Linked DNA regions of Rubinisphaera italica. The protein of the gene in region 1 interacts with the protein of each later gene in a pairwise test. Links are inferred from orthologs where the notes say so. Each region holds a gene or a part of one and is shown on either strand. Other genes may lie near its edges. The genes, in order: panC and Pan54_RS00915.

The links.
Region 2: the proteins of panC (region 1) and Pan54_RS00915 interact in binary tests that used the Escherichia coli proteins (3 or more experiments, as listed by UniProt). The link is inferred for Rubinisphaera italica from one-to-one orthologs.

The regions. Positions count from the first base shown.
Region 1 is NZ_SJPG01000001.1:5,508,319-5,511,436, reverse strand. Bases 154-2,940 are described here. They hold panC (pantoate--beta-alanine ligase), read left to right. Parts: upstream 154-1,014; coding sequence 1,015-1,866; downstream 1,867-2,940. Other genes in these bases: Pan54_RS20995 (prolipoprotein diacylglyceryl transferase), read left to right, coding at 2,142-2,940; Pan54_RS21005 (efflux RND transporter permease subunit), read left to right, coding at 154-492. Outside these bases: more of Pan54_RS21005, read left to right, coding at 1-153; more of Pan54_RS20995, read left to right, coding at 2,941-3,118. UniProt on the Escherichia coli protein: Catalyzes the condensation of pantoate with beta-alanine in an ATP-dependent reaction via a pantoyl-adenylate intermediate.
Region 2 is NZ_SJPG01000001.1:228,395-231,651, forward strand. Bases 270-3,195 are described here. They hold Pan54_RS00915 (NUDIX hydrolase), read left to right. Parts: upstream 270-1,430; coding sequence 1,431-1,961; downstream 1,962-3,195. Other genes in these bases: Pan54_RS00910 (PVC-type heme-binding CxxCH protein), read left to right, coding at 270-1,274; Pan54_RS00920 (arylsulfatase), read left to right, coding at 2,363-3,195. In the rest of the region: more of Pan54_RS00910, read left to right, coding at 1-269; more of Pan54_RS00920, read left to right, coding at 3,196-3,257.

The DNA.
Region 1 (3,118 bases):
ACATTCATAATCTTTCTGGTGCTGGCGGTTGCTTATCGTTCATTGAGAATTGGTTTGATTTCGATTGTTCCAAATCTGTTTCCACTGGCGGTCACTGGCACGTTTCTTGTGATTTATGGCCAGTCTCTCGAAATCGCCAGCGTGTGTGCGTTTACGGTTTGCCTGGGGATAGCGGTCGACGACACAATTCATTTTCTGACACGTTATCGAGAAGAAAGCCGTAGAAAGCCTCAAAATGCTGCGATTGCCCACGCGTTCACAGAAACCGGAACCGCTCTGATCATGACCACGATCGTTCTACTCGTCGGCTTCACGACAGTCCTGTTGAGCGACATGCGCGATCAACGCATCTTCGCCGCGATGGGAGCGTTAACGATTGGCTCTGCTCTCTTTGCCGACCTGATTTTCCTGCCAGCGTTGCTTTCATATTTCATGAAGGATTCACAAGTTGAGGAATCAGATCAAAAAGAATCGCAACTGACTCCATTGTGATAGTGTGGACAATGACCTGCAACGTGATTACTTGTTATCAATTAACTGAAGTTTTGCAAAACCTCACTTATAAGCACGAAGCGCAAGCGAGTGAGTCTATTTCAAGATCAAATTGAAAACCGGACAAATAAGAACTCCTAACAAAACTGAAATTAATTTTACACCACAGAGACACAGAGGACACGGAGAAGGCTTCAAATCCAAGGCTTATGAAGAGTTCGATTGTTTGAGCATGACAGAACTTTCCGAAAATGTCTCTGTGTTCTCTGTGCCTCTGTGGTTGTAATCTTTCTCAAAATCGGTCGAGTCATTTTCGAAGTTTGGATTCAAACTGAAGTTTTGCAAAACTCCAGAATTAAATAAAATTAATGAACCGCAGATGAACGCACATATTTGACATCTGCGTTCATCTGCGGTTCCAAATAAATCACATCGAGTTGAGAAGTGCACTAACGACTGGTTACTGAAATACATACAGCACGTTTCCAACTCCGTTGATTTTTCACGAAGCTTAAAGTCCTTATGCAAAACGTCACCACAATTTCTGAAGTTCGCCAAATTCTCCATGAAGTACGACGATCAGGAAAGTCGATTGGGTGCGTCCCGACTATGGGAGCTCTGCACGAAGGGCATTTGAGTTTGATCGAAGTGGCTGTCGAGCAATCTGATTTCGTGGTGGTGACGATTTTTGTGAATCCAACACAATTTGCTCCTCATGAAGATTTGAGCAAATACCCCCGCCCGTTGGAACGGGATCTGAAATTGTGCACAGAAGCCGGGGCTTCGCTGGTTTTTCATCCCTCTGCTGAAGAGATGTACGCAAAAGATTCACAGATTTCAGTGACCGTTGGCTCATTGGCAGACTGCTGGGAAGGGGCAAGCCGTCCAGATCATTTTGATGGCGTGGCGACTGTTGTGACGAAGCTGTTTAATGTTGTTCAGCCCGATCTGGCTTTTTTCGGAGCCAAGGATTATCAGCAGCAGAGCATTATTCGAGCGATGTGTAGAGATCTCGATATTCCTGTGAAAATTGTCACCTGTCCGACGATCCGCGAAGAATCCGGGCTCGCGTTATCGAGCAGAAATGTCTACCTTTCCGATCAGGAACGGGAAATTGCGGTTCATATCTCCCAGGCACTTCTGAGAGCAAGAGAGCGATATGCCGATGCGGAATGGTCTCTGGAGCAATTGCGTAAAACATTGAGACAGGAACTAAATGAAACCGGCGGACTGGAACTCGATTACGCGACCATTGTCGACCCAACCACTCTGGAGGAAGTTCTTGAGAAGCAAAACACGATGGTTGCATTAATCGCGGCTCGTGTGGGAACAACACGACTGATTGACAATATGGAATTGTCACTCAAATCATAAATAAAAATAATAAAACCGCCAAGACGCCAAGATGGACAAGAAGGTTTTCTATAAATAATTTTGAAACCACAAAGAAACGAAGAGATCTGTAACAAAATCAGCTCAAATCCATCAGGTTGTTTTGTGATTGATTTTCATCATTCACTAATCTCTTCGTGCCTTCGTGCCTTCGTGGTAATAAAACAGGAAATTTCTTATTTCTCCTTGGCGTCTTGGCGGTTCAATAATTATATCATTAACGGATACAGAATCCGTTTGCATAGAGAGATTATCTAATGCGGCAGATATTGTTTTATGTGACACTCAATCATCCGTTTTCCATTCTGCCGAATGGAACCCAAGCGCATCCTCTGCTGCAGATTGGTGCAGGCATTCTCCTGCTGTTTGTCTTTTGCTGCTATGCGTTATGGTTCTGGAAATTCGGAATCAAACAACCTGAGGGTGAGCAGGCAAAGCCCGTTACGCTCAAGTCCACATTAATGATGCTCGCCATTCAATTGGTCGTCGTTGGCACTTTGGCGATTCTATTTGTACCGTTCCGCATCTTTCCCGTGTTTGGTTACGGCATGATGCTGCTGATCGCATTTGTCGCAGGGGCCGCCTGGGCAGGAACGCGAGCCGTCAAGGTTGGTTATTCGCGCGAACTGATCTGGGATGTTGCGATGTGCATTCTCGTTTCTGGAGTCGCGGGCTCGCGTATCTTTTATCTCGTTCAAAAACGAGATCAGGTCTTTGAGAATGTGAGTGGAATTCCAGACTTTCTCTTTCGATGTGTCAACCTGACTGATGGTGGCCTCGTATTTTACGGCGGCATGATTCTGGCCACTCTCTCCTATTTTGCATTCTGCTCATTGAGAAAAATCCGTCCGATTAATCTGGCGGATGTGGTTATTCCATCCATCTTCTTAGGACTTGGCTTTGGCCGCATTGGCTGCCTGCTCAATGGGTGTTGTTATGGGGATCGCTGCGACTTGCCCTGGGCGATCACTTTTCCGCCCGGCTCTGTGCCACACATGGCATTGGTCAATCTCGGATTTCTCAGTCCTGAATCCCTCGGCAGTTTTCCGTTGCATCCGTCGCAAATCTATAGCTCGATTGGCGGATTTCTACTCGCGTTTGTAACAGCCGTTGTCTTTCGATATCGCCGCCGGATTGGTGAAGTGCTCGCAGTCGGAGCCATCTTTTATCCGATCAATCGCTTCCTCATCGAATTCGTTCGAGGTGATGAATTTACAGTGCTCGATACCGGACT
Region 2 (3,257 bases), 5.3 Mb from region 1 along the record:
CACTTGCCAGTTATCAAGGAAATCTGACCTTTTCGGAGGCTCTGACGCGACGTGTGGTGAATGCGAATTATTTGCTCGGACAGCAGGAGAATGCAGAAACTCTTGTGCAAATTGCCACCAACGATCGTTTATCGGAAACCGTCCGTCAGCAGGCGATGACCGCACTATTGAATTGGTCGAGTGGATCAAATATCGATGCCGTGATTGGCAAGTATCGTCCAAGAACAGGACAGTCTGCTCCCTATCTGAAAGAAATTGTTTCAGGGTCGTTACCCGATTTATTCCGTGCCAGCGAGAAACTCCAGAAACAGGCGGTTGAACTGGCTGCTCTCTTAGAGATCTCTGACATCGCACCTCAGATGATGGAGTATGTCGATGATGAGAAGGCTTCCGTTGACTTACGAGTTTCGGCTTTACTGGCACTCGATCAGATTGCGACGAAGAAAGCCGATCCGATTGTAAAACGGATGATTTCTTCTGAACTGCCCGAACTGCGAAAAACGGCCCGCAAGATATTCGCCGCCCGGCATCCGGCAGAGGCGGGTCCTGTATTACAGGCCGCAATCGATGAGGGAACTTTGGCTGAGCAACAGGATGCAATTCATCAGTTAGCAAGGCTCGATGCAAAAATGACTCAGCAGATCCTGGCTGATCTGCTCCAGAAAATGTTGGCTGATCAATTGCCGCTAGGATTGCATCTTGACGTGATCCAGGCAGCAGAGGCCACGCAAGATCAGCAGTTAACAGGACTGGTCAAATCGTACAACGAAAAATTCGAGGCGGGGAATCCCGTTGAAAAATTCCGAGTTTGTCTGGAAGGTGGAAACAAGACATTGGGCGAAGAACTCTTCTTCGGAAACGCCGCTGCTTCCTGCAGGCGTTGTCACCTGGTCAATGGTCAGGGAGGTGGAGTCGGGCCAGATCTCTCCGAGATCGGTAAGAAAAACGAAGCCCACTACTTGCTCGAATCCATCGTCGATCCCAATGCAAAAATAGCCAAGGGGTTTGAGACAGTAATTCTAGTTACGATTGAAGGAAAAATTGTTTCGGGAATCATCAAAGAGGAAACCGACGATTTCATCACTCTGGTGAAGCCGATGGGAGAAATCGTGCAGATTGCTCAAGACGATATTGAAGATCAGGCTCCCGGAAAATCAGGGATGCCGGCTGACATCGCCAACCAGATGACCAAAGCACAGATTCGCGATCTGGTCGCTTACCTAAAGACCTTAACCGAAAAGAAAAATGTCGAAGCTCATGGAATTGAGGAATAAGAACGCCAGACAAAACTCAATAATTAAAAGCGATCACGCAAGTCATTAAAGCAAGGGTGGCGAGGGAACTTTCGGGGGCTTCCCCTAAAGCAGAACGCCCCCGCCACTCCAGTTAATGATTCAGTTATTATCAAGTTTTGTCAGAGGAATTAGAACATGCCGGAAACACCCTCAGAAGAAGAGTGGTTCGATATTGTCGATGAGCACGATCAGGTTCTACGAAGTGCACCGCGCAGCGAAGTGCACGGCGAAGGACATCTGCATCGAGCCACACACATCTGGGTGATCAACTCTGCAGGAAAACTGCTGATCCATTTGCGGGCAGCCGGTAAAGAAGAGGAACCACTCAAGTGGACCTCATCTGCTTCCGGACATGTCAGTGCAGGGGAAGCTTATTCCGTATCAGCGGCTAGAGAATTGTCGGAAGAACTCGGCATTGAAGCTCAGCTGACCCGCTGGCACAAAATTATGTCCGGACCGGAAACAGGTTATGAACATACCGAGCTCTATGCCTGTCAGAGTGACGCCGTTCCAATACCCGATCCGAATGAAATCTCAGAGATTCAATATCTGGATTTCGCAGAGATCTACGAATGGCTGGACAGAGAACCAACCGCATTTACACATCCGTTTCGCGCGTTCCTGCGCTGGTCGCAAGAGAATTCTGATAAGATCGTCTTTGATTAAATTCAAAGTTAAATTAGAACCGTATTATTTAGATTACAGCAACGGTACATAGTGATCAGCATTGCGGGATCTCTCTGCTACTGGAATGATGTGATCAAATTATGCAGATTATCGGCCACTGCGATGCCTGTTCTGTATTTCAGGAGAAATCTTATTTTTACTGAATGACAATCGGCTGGAGCGATAGTCGTTAATCATCAAGTCAACAGAAGCTGACCGGAGCCGTGGGCTATGGACTGAAGTCATGGAGTTCTGATGAATTGCTGTCGCAATCCGCCCACACGTTCTGGTGAAATTTTCCAAGGGGTAGAACCTGAAGGTTTCGCCTGAAGGCGAGAGCCTTGAATCAAACTTGGGACCCATCGTTTGCAAAATAATTCCGCGTGTCGTCATGTCAGGTCATGCTTCACCTTTTGAGGAGAACATCAGTGAATCGAACTCAAAGCGCTCTGTTTGCTTTTCTTGCCGTCTATCTTTCCGTTGCTTCGCCTCTGCAGGCGGTGGAACGGCCGAATATTATTTTGATTATGTCGGATGATATGGGCTTTTCGGACATTGGCTGTTATGGCGGGGAGGTGGAAACGCCGACGCTTGATGCACTGGCCGCCAAGGGTTTGAAGTTCACTCAGTTCTATAATACGGGGCGTTGTTGCCCGACGCGGGCTTCCTTATTAACGGGGCTTTATCCGCATCAGGCGGGGGTCGGTCACATGATGAATGACAAGGGGCTTGAAGGTTATCGCGGGGAGTTGAATCAACGATGTCGTACGATTGCCGAAGTGTTGAAGCCAGCCGGTTATTCGACATTTATGGCTGGTAAGTGGCATGTGACACCGCATATTGCTCCGGGGTCGCCACGAAATAACTGGCCATTGCAGCGGGGGTTTGATCGTTTTTATGGAACGATTCATGGAGCAGGAAGTTTCTTCGATCCGAATTCGCTCACTCGGGACAACACGCAAATCTCTCCCTATGCCGATGAGGAATATCAGCCAGAGACTTATTATTACACGGATGCGATCAGCGATCATGCGGTGCGGTTTATCGATGAGCATCAGCAGTCGAAGTCAGATGATAATCCGTTCTTCATGTACGTCGCGTACACGGCTGCGCACTGGCCGATGCATGCGTTGCCCGAAGATATCGCCAAATACAAAGGACGATTTGATGCGGGTTACGAAGAATTGCGAAAAGAACGCCTTGCCCGAGTGATCGACTTAGGACTTGTCGCCGAAGATACGCAACTTTCACCCGGTGCCCGTGAGTGGGATCAGGTACAAAATCGCGAGTGGGAAT